2 regions of the Saccharopolyspora sp. NPDC047091 genome follow, and region 2 is predicted to be linked to the other one. Evidence: riboswitches for the same ligand, from Rfam matches in the RefSeq annotation. Region 2 holds a riboswitch; the other holds the start of a gene.

Region 1 (7,285 bases), on a different contig from region 2:
GCCGACTACCGCGAACGCAAGGTGAAGCCGGACAACGCCGTCACCTTCGACGAGCTCATCGCCGAGGCGGCGGCCGTGCGCACCATGCCGTTCGCCGAGTCCGGCAGCGACGCCTACCTGGCGGCAGGCGAGCACATCCTCGATTCCGCCGACGCGCTCTACGCCGTGTGGGACGGGCGACCGGCCGGCGGACGCGGCGGCACCGGCGACGTCGTGCAAGCAGCACGGCAACGCGGATTGCCGGTCACCGTCGTATGGCCGGAAGGCGCCGAACGCGACTGATCACGCCACACCCCCTGCCGAGCCGCCGACCAATGGCCCATTCGACCAAGGAGAATGGGTGGATGGGCCATTCACCTGGGGCGGGGGTCAGTCGCGGCGGGCGACGAGGACGACGCCGGGGCCGGTGTGCTCGTCGGCGGGGAGGCGGAGTTCGGCGGTGGGCCGCAGCCCGGCCCGCTCGACGAGCTCGGTCAGCTGCTCGGGCCGCCACTGGTACGTCGTCCAGCGGACCGGGACGCCGTAGTACGCCTCGGTGCGCTGCAGGTCGTCGTCGCCGACGTGCGTCGCGATGATCAGCTGACCGCCCGGGACCAGCGCCTTCGCGAACGACGCCAGCACGTCGGGCAGCACCTCGCGCGGCAGGTTGAACAGCGACCACCAGCCCAGCAGCCCGCCGAACGACGAGTCCGCCAGGTCGAGCTCGGTGGCGGAGCCGACGCGGAACGAGCACTCCGGGTGCAGCCGCCGCGCGTGCTCGATCATGCGCGGGGACAGGTCCACGCCTGCCACGTCCAGGCCCCGCTCGGCCAGGTAACCGGTGACCGTGCCCGGTCCGCAACCGACGTCGAGCACCGGGCCGAGCCCGGCGACCTGGTCGGCGAACACGTCCATCGCGGCGCGCAGCCACGGGTGGGCGCGGACATCGCCGATGCCCGTCGTGGTCACCATGTCCACGTAGTCGTCGGCCACGCGGTCGTAGGACTCCCGAACGACGTCGAGATCAGGAACCGGAACGCTCATGCCGGGCACCCTATGCCGCGTCGGCGGCCCGGCGCGGTGGAACGACCGGAACGCCGGCGGGCCGCCCGCCGAGTTCCCGGCGGGCGGCCCGATCCGCTCAGTCCCAGGTGAGGGAGGAGCCGGACTGGTACTCGGTGACGCGGGTCTCGAAGAAGTTCTTCTCCTTCTTCAGGTCCATCGCCTCCGACATCCACGGGAAGGGGTTCTCGACCTCGGCGAACACCGGGGTGAGGCCCAGCTGGGCGCAGCGGCGGTTGGTGATGAAGTGCATGTACTGCTCGCACAGCTCGGCGTTGATGCCGAGGATGCCGCGGGGCATGGTGTCCCGGCCGTAGGCGACCTCCAGGCGGCACGCGTCGGCGAGCATGCCGCGCACCTCCTCCTGGAACTCCTCGCTCCACAGGTGCGGGTTCTCCAGCTTGATCTGGTTGATGCAGTCGATGCCGAAGTTCAGGTGGATCGACTCGTCGCGCAGGATGTACTGGTACTGCTCGGCGATGCCGACCATCTTGTTCCGCCTGCCCAGCGACAGGATCTGCGCGAAACCGGTGTAGAACCACATGCCCTCGAAGATCACGTAGAAGGCGATGAGGTCGCGCAGGAACGCCTGGTCGCGCTCCGGGCCGCCGGTGGCGAACTCGGGGTTCTCCAGGTTCTGGGTGTGCCGCAGCGCCCACTCGTCCTTCTCCGAGATGGACGGGATCTCGCGGTAGGCGTTGAACAGCTCGCCCTCGTCGAGGCCCAGGCTCTCGCAGATGTACTGGAAGGTGTGCGTGTGCACGGCCTCCTCGAACGCCTGGCGCAGCAGGTACTGGCGGCACTCGGGGTTGGTGATGTGCCGGTACACGGCGAGCACGATGTTGTTGGCCACCAGGGATTCCGCCGTGGCGAAGAACCCGAGGTTGCGCTTGAGCATCAGCCGCTCGTCCTCGGTGAGCCCGTCGCGGGAGCGCCAGAGGGCGATGTCGGCGTGCATGGACACCTCGGTGGGCATCCAGTGGTTGTTGCAGCCGGCGAGGTACTTCTCCCAGGCCCAGCCGTACTTCAGCGGCAGCAGCTGGTTCACGTCCGCCTGGGCGTTGATCATCGCCTTGTCGTCGACGTTGATCCGGCCCGCGCCGCGGTCGATCTCGCCGAGCCCGGTGGCGTCGGTGGTGTGCACGGAAGTCATGAGTCCTCCAGGGGGAACGGGGCGGTCACTGGCAGGCTTCGCAGTCGGGGTCGTCGATCGCGCACGCCTGCGGCTGCGGCGACGGAGCCGGGGCCGGGGCGGCGGCGGGGGAGACCGCGTTGAGCTTGCCGTCGGTGCCGCGCAGCGTGGACTTCTCCACGTGCGTCGCACTGCTGGACCGCAGGTAGTAGGTGGTCTTGAGGCCCTTGCGCCACGCCAGCCGGTACAGCTCGTCGAGCTTGCGGCCGCTCGGCGCCGCCATGTACAGGTTCAGCGACTGCGCCTGGTCGATCCACTTCTGGCGGCGGGACGCGGCCTCCACCAGCCAGTGCGGTTCGATCTCGAACGCGGTGGCGTACAACGACTTCAGCTCGGCGGGCACCCGGTCGATCGGAGCCAGGTCGCCGTCGAAGTACTTCAGGTCCTGCACCATCGCCTCGTCCCACACGCCCGCGGCCTTGAGGTCCCGCACCAGGTCGGCGTTGAGCACGGTGAAGTCGCCCGACATGTTCGACTTCACGTACAGGTTCCGGTACAGCGGCTCGATGGACTGGCCGACGCCGCAGATGTTCGAGATCGTCGCCGTCGGGGCGATGGCCAGCACGTTCGAGTTGCGCATGCCGTTCGCGCGGACCTGCTCCCGCAGCCCGTCCCAGTCCAGAGTGGACGAACGGTCCAGGTCGACGCCGGTCTCGCGGGCCTGCGCCAGCAGCTCCAGCGAATCGATCGGCAGCACGCCGCGGCTCCACAGCGAACCCTCGAACGACTCGTAGCGCCCGCGCTCGGCCGCCAGCTCGGAGGACGCGGTGATCGCGTGGAAGCTGATGTGCTCCATGCTCAGGTCCGCGAACTCCACCGCGGCCTGCGAGGACATCGGGATGCGCTGCGCGAACAGCGCGTCCGAGAAGCCCATCAGGCCCAGGCCCACCGGGCGGTGCCGCAGGTTCGAGGCCCGCGCCTCCGGGATCGTGTAGAAGTTCACGTCGATGACGTTGTCCAGCATCCGCACCGCCGTGCGGGTGGTGCGCCGCAGCCGCTCCACGTCCAGGCCCTCGGCCGTGACGTGCCGCGCCAGGTTGATCGAACCGAGGTTGCACACCGCGACCTCGTCGGCGCTGGTGTTCAGCGTGATCTCGGTGCACAGGTTCGAGGAGTGCACCACGCCCGCGTGCTGCTGCGGCGAGCGCAGGTTGCACGGGTCCTTGAACGTGATCCACGGGTGCCCGGTCTCGAACAGCATCGTCAGCATCCGGCGCCACAGGTCCACCGCGCGGACCTGGCGGAACACCTTCAGCTCACCGCGCTCCGCGGCCGCCTCGTACTCCCGGTAGCGCTGCGCGAACGCGGTGCCGTACAGGTCGTGCAGGTCCGGCACCTCGTCCGGGGAGAACAGCGTCCACGGCTCGTCGGCCTCGACCCGGCGCAGGAACTCGTCCGGCACCCAGTTCGCCGTGTTCATGTCGTGCGTGCGCCGCCGGTCGTCGCCGGTGTTCTTGCGCAGGTCGAGGAACTCCTCGATGTCCACGTGCCAGGTCTCCAGGTACGCGCACACCGCGCCCTTGCGCTTGCCGCCCTGGTTCACCGCGACCGCCGTGTCGTTGGCGATCTTCAGGAACGGCACCACGCCCTGCGAGGAACCGTTCGTCCCCTTGATGTGCGCGCCGGTGCCGCGGACCGGGGTCCAGTCGTTGCCGAGCCCGCCCGCGTACTTCGACAGCAGCGCGTTGTTGCTGATCCCGTGGAAGATCCCGTGCAGGTCGTCGTCCACGGTGGTCAGGAAGCAGGACGACAGCTGCGGGCGGGTGGTGCCCGCGTTGAACAGCGTCGGCGTCGAGCACATGAAGTCGAACGAGGAGATCAGGTCGTAGAACTCGATCGCCCGCGCCTCCCGGTCGTCCTCGCGCAGCGCCACGCCCATCGCGACCCGCATGAAGAACGCCTGCGGCAGCTCGAACCGCACCCCGTTCTCGTGCAGCAGGTACCGGTCGTAGAGCGTCTGCAACCCGAGGAAGCCGAACGCGATGTCCCGGTCGGCGTCCAGCGCCGCGCCCAGCCGCTCCAGGTCGAAGCGGGCGAGCTCCGGGTCCAGCTGCTCCAGCTCGATGCCGCGCCGCACGTAGTCGGCGAAGTAACCGGCGTAGCGGTCCCGCATCTGCACCTGGTCGGCCTCGGTCGGCTCGCCCGCGACGAAGCTCAGCGCCTCGCGGCGCAGCTTGTCCAGCAGCAGCCGAGACGTCACCAGCGAGTAGTTCGGCTCCGCCTCCACGAAGGTGCGCGCCGCCATCGTCAGCGACTCGGCCAGCTCCGCCGAGCTGATGCCGTCGTAGACGTTGCGCCGCACCTCCCGCAGCACCTGGTCGGCCCGCACGTCGTCCAAGCCCTCGCAGGCCTGCTCGACGACGGTCGACACCCGCTCCCAGTCCAGCGGCACCCGGGTGCCGTCCGGCGCGGTCATCTCCAGGCGGGGAGCGGCGTCCTCGGCGGGAGCCACCTCGGCCTCGCGGGCCTGCGCGTGCTCCTCCCGGTAGAGCACGTAGGCGCGGGCGACGCCGTGGTGCCCGCCGCGCATCAGCGCCAGCTCCACCATGTCCTGGATCTGCTCGATGTGCACCAGGCCCTCGGTGCCCGCGTGGCGCAGCACGCCCTGCGCCGCCTGCTCCGTCAACTCCGCGACGATCTGGTGCAACCGCGACGACGATGCGGCCGAATCCCCCTCGGCCGCCAGGAACGCCTTGGTCAACGCCACGGAGATCTTCGTTTCGTCCCAACCGGAAACGGTCCCGTCGCGCCGCAGCACCCGCACTCCTGCCGGTACCACCGCGGTCGCTGCTGACGGCCGGGTCGTGGACTCGGTCACTGGCTCTCTCCTCGCAAGCTCGGACACCTGCCCGGAACTCCTCGGAACGCGCCAGGACCGCGGCGCGCACGGCACCGCTCGTCCCGCAACCCTCCCGCGAGGTCCCGGACGGCGCGCACCCCTCGTGCGCGCACCGATGGCAGGTCTTCGGACTCACGGGCGACCGGTGCTCGGCACCGGACCTACTGGCCGTCGCTTCCCGGACGCCGAGCGTCCAGTGCTGCACCACCGGGAGGTGGTGACGGCGGTCGTTCCCGTTCACCGCTGCGGGGCAGTCCCGGACTCGCACCGGGTTCCCTGTTGTCACGCCGGCCGGACCGGCGAACCATCAGCGGGCGCCACACTACATCTTGGGTTCGACGGTGATCCGGACCCCATCATCATCGGCGTGGCGGTGTCGATGGCGGACGCGTTCGGTAGCGGCTCGCGCACGCCCGGGACGCATCCTGCCCGCACCCGGCGGAGTTCGCACGAGGGGTGTGACGCGGATTCGGTGGTGGTCGTCGGTGGCGCCGGGCAGACTGCCTCCCGAGATCACCACCTGGGAGGAAGACCGAACCATGCGTGCCCACCGCGTGCGACGCGGACTCGCCGTCGCCGCCACCGCACTCGCCACCGCCGCCACTGCCACCGGGGCGACCGCAGGCGCCGCACCGCAGGACCCGCCCGCGACCACCGACGTCCGGCTGATCACCTTCAACGACCTGCACGGCAACCTCGAACCGCCCACCGGGTCCTCCGGGACGGTCGAGCTCGACGACGGCCGGACCGTCGAAGCCGGCGGCGCCGCCTACCTCGCCACCCACCTGCAGCGGCTGCGCGCCGAGGTGCCGAACTCGCTGGTCTTCTCGGCCGGCGACAGCGTGGGCGCCTCGCCGGTGAATTCCGCGCTGTTCCACGACGAACCCACCGTCGACTTCCTCAACTCGCAGGACGTCCGCGGCCACGTCGTCGGCAACCACGAGTTCGACGAGGGCTACCAGGAACTCCAGCGGCTGCAGACCGGCGGCTGCCACCCGCAGGACGGTTGCGAGTTCCGCGATTCCTTCGACGGCGCGAGCTTCCCGTACCTCGGCGCCAACGTCACCTTCGAGGACGGCGGCGCTCCCGCGCTGATGCCGTTCACCGTGCAGGTCTCCGGCGGCGTCCCGATCGGCGTGATCGGTGCGACGCTGCACGACCTCCCGAACGTGGTCAGCCCCGAAGCGGTGCGCGGCCTGCGGTTCGGCGACGAGGTCGAGGCCATCGACCGCACCTCCGACGCGCTGGAGCGCTTCGGCATCAAGGCGCAGGTCGTGCTGCTGCACCAGGGCGACGAAGCCGACGGCGGCGGACCGAACTCCTGCGACGTCGCCGCGGGCGGCCCCGCCACCGAGATCGCCGAGAACGTCTCCCCGCAGGTCGACGCCGTGTTCAGCGCGCACAGCCACCAGCAGTACAACTGCACCGTCACCGACCCGGCGGGCGCCCCGCGGCCCGTGGTGCAGGGCGCCTCCTACGGCAGGCTGCTGTCGGTGCTGGACCTGCGCGTCGACCGCCACACCCGCGAGGTCGTGCGGGAGCAGAGCACCGCGCACAACGAGGTCGTCACCCGCGACGTCGAACCCGACCCGGAGGCCGCCGCGCTCGTCGAAGAGGCCCGCGCCAAGGCCGCGCCCATCGCGAACCGCGCCGTCGGCACCGCCACCGGCGACCTGCTGAAAACCCCGGCGCCGTCCGGGGAATCCAGCCTCGGCAGCGTCGTCGCCGACGCCCAGCTGGCCGCCACCCGCGACACCGGGGCGCAGCTCGCGCTGACCAACCCGGGCGGGGTGCGCGCCGACCTGCCGCACGCCTCCTCCCCGGCGGGCGAAGGAGACGGCGTCATCACCTACGGCGAGGCGTTCGCCGTGCAGCCGTTCGGCAACACCATGCAGACCATGACGCTCACCGGCGCGCAGCTGCAGGCCGTGCTCGAACAGCAGTGGAGCGACGAGGGCGAGAACGTGCTGCAGGTGTCGGCCGGGCTGCACTACCAGTACTCGCGGTCCGCGCCGATCGGCTCGAAGGTCTCCGGCCTCACCCTCGACGGCGCGCCCGTCGACCCGGCCGCGCAGTACCGGGTGGCGGTGAACAACTTCCTCGCCGGTGGCGGGGACGGGTTCACCGGCTTCACCGAGGGCACCGACGTCGCGGGCGGACCCGTGGACCTGGACGCCCTGCTCGGCTACCTGGCGGCGAACCCCGGCGTGGTG
Region 2 (7,285 bases):
GGCGACCACTATTGTCGGCGGTTGACGATGTGATCGAGGGAGGATGCATGTCCGACTCGCTCGTCCGCGCGGATTCGCTCGGGGAGCGGCTGGCCCGCACGCTCCGGGACCGGATCGTGCGCGGGGAGATCCCGCCGGGCACGCACCTCGTCGAGGACTCCGTGGCGGAGAGCTTCGACGTGAGCCGGGGCCCGGTCCGCGATGCGCTGAAGCTGCTGCGGCTGGAGAACCTCGTGGAACCGCAGCGCCGCGGGGTGCACGTGGTCGGGTTGAGCGCCGCGGACGTCCGCGAGCTCTACGCGATCCGGCAGGCCATCGAGACGCTCGCCGTGACCAGCGCCATCGGTCTCGGCGAACACCGCTCGGAGGCCGGGATGCAGCGCGGGCTGCGGGGGATGTCCGAGACGGCCACGCCGTCCCGGGCCGCCGAGTTCGCCGAGCACGACCTGCGGTTCCACCGCGGCATCTACGAGGCGAGCGGCAACCGCAGGCTGCTGACCATCTGGCTGCAGATCGAGCCGTTGTTCGCCAGCATGCTCGCGGTCACCAACAGCGAGGACGAGGACCTGGGCCCGGTGTGCACCGCGCACGAGCAGCTGCGGACCTCGATCGCCGACGGCGATGCCGCGCGCGCGACTGCGCTGCTCACCGCGCACCTGGCCGGCTCCGAAGAGCGGATGCTCGCCGCGCTGCAACGGATCTGGTCGACCACGTCCTGATCCCACGCGGGATCCGAGCTCCTCGCCGACGGCGGGGAGCGGGTTCCGCGCGCCCGGAACACCCCGAAAGAGGAACCATGACCGGTCACATCGTCAGCTTCTACGACCTCAACGACATCACCGAGGCCGAACTGCGCAAGCACCTGCCGGACTTGCCGGACCTGCGGATCACCGAGATCGGGCCCGAGCAGGACCCGGCCGATCACCTGGACGCGCTGGCCACCGCGACGATCGTGCTGGCCCCGCTGGAGAAGGAGCGGCGGATCGACGCCGGGCTGCTGGACGCGATGCCGCGCTGCGAGCTCGTGCAGTCCGTCGCGGTCGGCTTCGACGGCGTGGACCACCTCGCCGCCGCCGAGCGCGGCATCCCGGTGGCGAACCTGCCCGGGTTCAACGCCGACGCGGTCGCCGACTGGACCGTCGGCTCGCTGCTGTCGCTGCTGCGGCACTACGCGGGCGGGCACCGCAAGGTGGAATCCGGCGGCTGGGGGCCGGAAGGGCTGCGCGGCCGCGACCTGGCGGCGCTCACCGTCGGCATCCTCGGCTTCGGCAACATCGGCCGCGCGGTGGCCCGCCGCCTGGACGGGTTCGGCGCCCGGGTGGTGGTGCACGACCCGGTGCCGTCCGAGCCGGGGCGCGAGTACCTCCCGCTGGCGGAGGCGGTGGCCGCCGCGGACGTGCTGAGCCTGCACCTGCCGCTGAACACCGCCACCCGCGGCCTGATCGGTGACGAGCTGCTCGCGCGGATGCCCCGCGGCGGGTACGTGCTCAACGCGGGCCGCGGCGGAGTCCTCGACGAGCGGGCGCTGGTGCGGGCCCTGGACTCCGGGCGGCTGGCGGGGGCGGCGCTGGACGTGTTCGAGCAGGAACCGCTGCCCGCGGACTCGCCGTTGCGGGGACGGGCGGACGTGCTGCTCAACCCGCACACCGCGGGCGTGACCTGGGACGCCTACCACAACCTCCGCGGCGCGCTGTTCGCGAAGCTGGGCGCCGTGCTGGCCGGGGAACGGCCCGCCGACGTCGTCAACGGGGTCGAGCCGCGGCCCCGCTGAAGTTGGCGGGTTCTCGTCATCGGGGCCTGTTTTCGGGGGCGGGGGCGCCGGTGGTCCTGGTCCGCTCGGGGCAGCCGGTGCGCCGGGCCGGTCGCTCGATTCCTGGGCGGTACGGCCGAAGTCGCGTTCCTGCCGGAGGCGTCCGCTGGACGCGCGGGACATCATCAGCGCGTCCAGCGGGGAGGGCGCGAGTTCTCCGGATCGACCCGATCCGGACCGGATCAACGGCAGGCGTGATGAGTGTGAACGAGAAGGTTGCGGTGGCCCGCATCGGCGCGGTTCGGCTCGGCTCGATCGGCTTGGCCGTCGTCGCCGCGCTGTCGCTGGCGGGATGCGGCGGCGTGCAGGTCGACTCCCCGAAGGACGTCGCCGGTGAGAAGTCCTGCGACCTGGTGCCCGAGCAGACGGTGCACGAGCTGGGATTCCACCTGGGCGGCAAGGACGACGCGGGCACGTGCACCTGGAGCACCCCGCGGGACAGCGTGCGGCTGGAGGTCGGCGTGGTCGCCGACCGGTCGTTGCAGGACTTCCAGGACGAGGCCGACAAGTACTCCGACTTCGGCGAGCTGACCATCGGCGGGCACCCGGCGGTGCGCGCGAACTCCGGTGACCCGAAGGCCGACGGCACCTGCGAGCTGGTCGTGGCGGCCGCCTCGGACCAGGCGGTGTCGGCCAAGGCGAAGATCCCGAGCGGTGCCACGGCGGACCCGTGCGAGCTCGCCCAGCGGGCGCTGGACGCGGGCGTGCCTTCCTGGCCCGCGGCCTAGTCCGCGGCGCGGGGCGGGAGGTTTCGGTGGTCCCGTTTCGGTGACCGGCGCTCGCGAATTCGGCGGGCCCGCGTTCGGTGCGTCCCGCGTCCGTCGCATCCCGCGTCCGGTGGTCCCGCGCTCGGTGGTGCGGTGCCGCCGGGCGCGGGAGTCGCCGATGTCATATTCGCGGATGGCGATGCGTGCACCGGTGTCCGCCACCTGCGACGACACCCGTTCCACCGGCCGCGGTGCGGGTTCCGCGCGGTGGCCGCGGTCTTGACATCGGACACCGGGGCTGCGAACTTCTGACCCGTTCCAACGACGGTGTGCAGGAAGCCGGTGCGAATCCGGCGCGGTCCCGCCACTGTGAGTGGGGAGTCGACCTCCATCCGAGCCACTGCCGGTTCCCGGCGGGAAGGCCGGAGGCCGGCGCCGATCCACGAGCCAGGAGACTGGCACCGTCGTGCCGATTCGTGCGGGGTCGCGGAGCCCCGGAGGAGGTACGTGGTGTCGCGCATCGCCGCATCGCGCCGGGAGATCCGGCGCATCGTCCACATCGGACATTAGTCGTCCCCGCGGGTTCGTCCCGCCGCTGTGCGTTCCGTTCCGGTTCCTGCTCGGGGAGACACGTGCGTCCTGCCACCACTGAACGATCCTATGTGGACTCGCTGGTCGAGTCCGCGCTGTCCGGCCACTTCCGCGATGCGGGCGGGAACGGCCCGGCGGAGCTCTCCGCCGCCGTCGCGTTCCTGACCGTGCAGGCCGCCCGGCACACCGGTCGTGGCACCGGGTACGTCAACACCGTGCTCAGCGTCCGGGTGGGGGAGGCCGTCGGCTCCTGCGCGGTCGAACCCGGTTCCCTCGACGAGGAAGCGGTGCGCCAGGTCGTGGGCCGCCCCGTCGACGAACTGCTGCGGCACCCGCTGCTGCCGGTGCGGGTCGCCGCCCTCGACGCCTACCTCGCCGCCCGCACCTCGCACGCCGCGCACCCGCTGTCCCGGCAGGTGGTGATCCCCGCGGGCGATTCACTGGCCAAGTCCACCGCCCGCGCCCGTGCGGTCGCCGCGATCACCGCGGTCCCCGACGGCGGCCGGGTCGCGGTGATCGGCGTGGTGAACTCGCTGCTAGCCGCGCTGCGGGACCGCGGGCTCGACTACGCGCCCTGCGACCTCAAGGGCGGCCTCACCGAGTGGGACGAGCCGATCAGCACCGACCACGCCGCCGCGATCGACGGCGCGGACGCGGTGCTGGCCTCCGGCATGGTCCTCGGCAACGGCACCTTCGACGACATCGCCGCGGCCTGCGCCGCCCGCGACCTGCCGCTGACCCTGTTCGCGCAGACCGGTTCCGCGGTGCTGCGGGAACTCGTCGGCGGCCCGGTGCGCGCGCTGTCCGCCGAGCCGTACCCGTTCTTCTGGCTCTCCGGCGAGGCCACCACCGTGCACACCTTCCAAGCCGCCCGCGCCACCGAGGTCGTGCGGTGACGGGTCGCGCGCCCGCCCGCTGCGACTCGCCCCTGGACCTGATCGGCGGTACCCCGCTGCTGCGGGTCACCGCGCCGATCGCGTTCCCGCACCCGGGGTTCTGGGCGAAGCTGGAGAGCGCCGCGCCGGGCGGCATGAAGGCCCGCGCCGCGCACGCCATGCTCACCGGCGCCCGCGCCCGCGGCGAACTGCGGCCCGGCGGCACGGTCGTCGAATCCACCAGCGGAACCCTGGGCATCGGACTGGCCTACGTCGGAGCGGCGCTGGGCCACCCGGTGGTCGTGGTGGCCGACGCGGAGCTCGACGCGCAGACCCGCGCGCTGCTCACCGCGCACGGGGTGCGGGTGGAGCTGGTGCGCGCACCGCACCCGGTGGGCGGCTGGCAGCGCGCGCGGCTGGACCGGGTCCGGGAGCTGCTGGCCGAACTGCCCGGCGCGTACTGGCCGGACCAGTACGGCAATCCGGACAACGTCCGCGGTTACCGCGCGCTCGGCCACGAACTGCTCGACCAGCTGCCCGACGCGGAAGCGGTGGTGTGCAGCGTCGGCACCGGCGGGCACAGCGCGGGCATCGCGCAGGTGCTGCGCGAACGCGCCCCCGGGGTGCGGCTGGTCGGGGTGGACGCGGCGGGCTCCACGGTGTTCGGCGATCCGGTGGCGAAGCGCGTGATGCGCGGCCTCGGCAGCAGCATCCACCCCGGCAACGTGGACTACCCGGCGTTCGACGAGGTGCACCTGGTCGGTGCCGCGGAGGCCGTCGCCGCCTGCCACCGGCTCGCCGCGGACGCGTTCGTCACCGGCGGGTGGAGCACCGGTGCGGTGGCGCTGGTCGCGTCCTGGTGCGCCCGCGAGCTCGGCGCGGACCGGGTCGCCGCGGTCTTCCCGGACGGGCCGCACCGCTACTGGGGGACGATCTACGACCCGGACTTCCTCGCCGCGCAGGACTTCCCGGAACCGGTCGCCGAACCGGTGGACGCGGACGGCATTCCGTCCGAAGTGGACAGCAAGACGACGTGGAGGAGGTCGCGCAAGGTGGTCGATCCGTGTGCCCGGCGAGCCGACGGCCCGGCGGAATGCCCGGTCTGCGAGGTGCGGCCGTGAACCGCGCCGCGTTCGCCCGGCTGTCCCCGGCCGCGAAGCTGCTGGTGATCAACCAGTTCGGCATCAACGTCGGCTTCTACATGCTGATGCCGTTCCTGGCCGCGTACATGAGCGGGAATCTCGGCTACGGCGCCGCCGTGGTCGGGCTCGTGCTCGGGGTGCGGAACCTGAGCCAGCAGGGCATGTTCCTGCTCGGCGGTACCGCCGCGGACCGGCTCGGCTGCCGGCCGATGATCATCGCGGGGTGCGCGCTGCGCGTGGTGTCCTTCGGCCTGTTCGCCGTGTTCACCACGCTGCCCGGCCTGTTCGCCGCCGCGATCCTCACCGGTCTCGCGGGAGCGCTGTTCAACCCGGCGGTGCGGACCTACCTGATGCACGAGGCGGGGGAGCGGCGCGCCGAGGTCTTCGCCGTGTTCAACGTGTTCCAGCACGCGGGCACCCTGGTGGGACCGCTGCTGGGCGCGGCGCTGCTGGCGGTGGACTTCCGCGTCATCGCGCTGGTGGCGTGCGTCGCGTTCGCGGTGCTCACCGGGGCGCAACTGCTGGTGCTGCCGCACCGCGAGGTCGAGCCGCAGCGGCAGAGCGTGCTCGGCAGCTGGCGGGAAGTGGTGCTCAACCGCCGGTTCCTCGGCTTCACCCTGGCGCTGTCGGCGTACTTCGCGCTGTACAACCAGCTGTACCTGACGCTGCCGCTGGAGGCGCGGCGCGTGTCCGGGGCGGCGTGGTCCATCGCCGTCGTGTTCGGCGTGTCCACGCTGATCGGCGTGTTCGGGCAGGTGCGGATCACCGAGTGGTGCCGGGCGCGGTGGAGCTCGGGCCGGTCGATCGTGGTCGGCCTGGCCTGCATGGGCGGCTCCTTCGTGCCGATCCTGCTGGCCGCACCGGTGCTCCCGGAGCGGCTGCCCGCCGCCGGGATCGCCGGGACCGTGCTGGCGTTCGTGCCCGTGGTGCTCGCGATCGTGCTGTTCACCGTCGGGCAGGCGATGACGAACCCGTTCGCGATGGAACTGCTGCCGACGGTCGGCAGCGAACGCCTCGCAGGCACCTACTACGGCTTCTACTACCTGGTGTCCAGCCTGGTCGCGGCCGCGGTGAGCTGGCTGGCGGGGGCGCTGCTGGACGCCTTCGCCGAGCCGGGGATGCGCTGGCTGCCGTGGGCGGTGCTGCTGCTCGTGGGCCTGGCGGGCAGCGCGGGCACCCGGCTGCTCGAACGCCGGGGAGCGCTCGCCCCGCGCAGCCCGGCCGACGCCTGACCGCTCGCGCCAGGCGGTCTCGGCTCTTTCCCGTCAGCGGCGAAGCCGCTGAACCGCCGACCGCCTGAGCGGCCGGACGACCCGCGGGTTCTCAGCGGTCTTCTCGCGAGAACGGCGTTTTCTCCTGTGGCGGAGCCACCGGTGAAAACGATCCCGCAGCGAGAATCCCGCTGAGGTTCCGCCACCCGAGTGCCGAGCAACCCGAGTTCAACGACCCGCGAGTCAGCGCTCCAGCCACTCCGGGCGGGACGAGCCGCGGGGGACGAGGACGGTGCGGTAGTGGCCGGGGGTGGCCGACATGCGCACCTGGTCGGTGACGCCCTGGTAGTGGCCGAGCGGGGTGTCGGCGGTGAACGTCTCCGGGTCGAGGTAGGCGTGCCGGGCGTCGCTGCCCGCGGTGGCCGCGGCGTACTCCTTGTCGAACACGCCCATGCTCAAGATCCACAGCGCGGCGCGGGTCAGCGACACGTGCACCCGGTAGCTGCCGCCGTCGACGGCGCGGCGGGCCAGCGCCTCGGTGATTCCGGTGGTCAGCAGCCAGGACACGATGTAGTCGTTGACGACCAGGATCGGCGGCAGCGCGGGCGTCTCCCCGTCGCCCTCCAGGTTCATCATGCCGGTGAGGCTGCCCGCGGTCTGGTCGAAGCCGACGCGCCCCGCCCACGGCCCGCGTTCGCCGTTGAGGGTGGTGGTGGCGTGGATGATGCCGGGCCGCGCCTCGGCCGCCTGCTCGGCGGACAGGCCGATGGAGTCGAGGAAGCCGGGCCTGCGGTTGGCGAAGAACACGTCCGCGCCGGTCAGCAGGTCGCGGATGCGCTGCGCGCCCTCGGCCCGGTACGGATCGATGGTCGACGAGCGCATGCCGACGTTCGCGGTGACGTAGGTGGTGTCGTGCTCCAGCTCGTTCGGCCGCCACAGGTTCAGCACG

The links. A riboswitch is a leader RNA that binds a small molecule or an ion and turns the genes downstream of it on or off. The one in region 2 is predicted to bind cobalamin.
Region 1: linked by a shared signal. The riboswitch ahead of ABZ805_RS21745 (ribonucleoside-diphosphate reductase subunit alpha) and the one ahead of ABZ805_RS24200 (hypothetical protein) in region 2 are both predicted to bind cobalamin.

What each region holds. Positions count from the first base shown of each region.
Region 1 covers NZ_JBEYUS010000056.1:36,078-43,362, forward strand. Annotated here, with positions in the region: gene ABZ805_RS21730 (hypothetical protein) at 1-282, shown strand, start outside; gene ABZ805_RS21735 (class I SAM-dependent methyltransferase) at 370-1,023, opposite strand; gene ABZ805_RS21740 (ribonucleotide-diphosphate reductase subunit beta) at 1,121-2,194, opposite strand; gene ABZ805_RS21745 (ribonucleoside-diphosphate reductase subunit alpha) at 2,220-5,051, opposite strand; cobalamin riboswitch at 5,172-5,396, opposite strand; gene ABZ805_RS21750 (bifunctional metallophosphatase/5'-nucleotidase) at 5,612-7,285, shown strand, end outside.
Region 2 covers NZ_JBEYUS010000071.1:7,068-14,352, reverse strand. Annotated here, with positions in the region: gene ABZ805_RS24220 (ribokinase) at 1-25, shown strand, start outside; gene ABZ805_RS24215 (GntR family transcriptional regulator) at 48-719, shown strand; gene ABZ805_RS24210 (2-hydroxyacid dehydrogenase) at 797-1,771, shown strand; gene ABZ805_RS24205 (DUF3558 family protein) at 2,014-2,538, shown strand; cobalamin riboswitch at 2,828-2,996, shown strand; gene ABZ805_RS24200 (hypothetical protein) at 3,180-4,004, shown strand; gene ABZ805_RS24195 (PLP-dependent cysteine synthase family protein) at 4,001-5,104, shown strand; gene ABZ805_RS24190 (MFS transporter) at 5,101-6,357, shown strand; gene ABZ805_RS24185 (CoA transferase) at 6,580-7,285, opposite strand, start outside.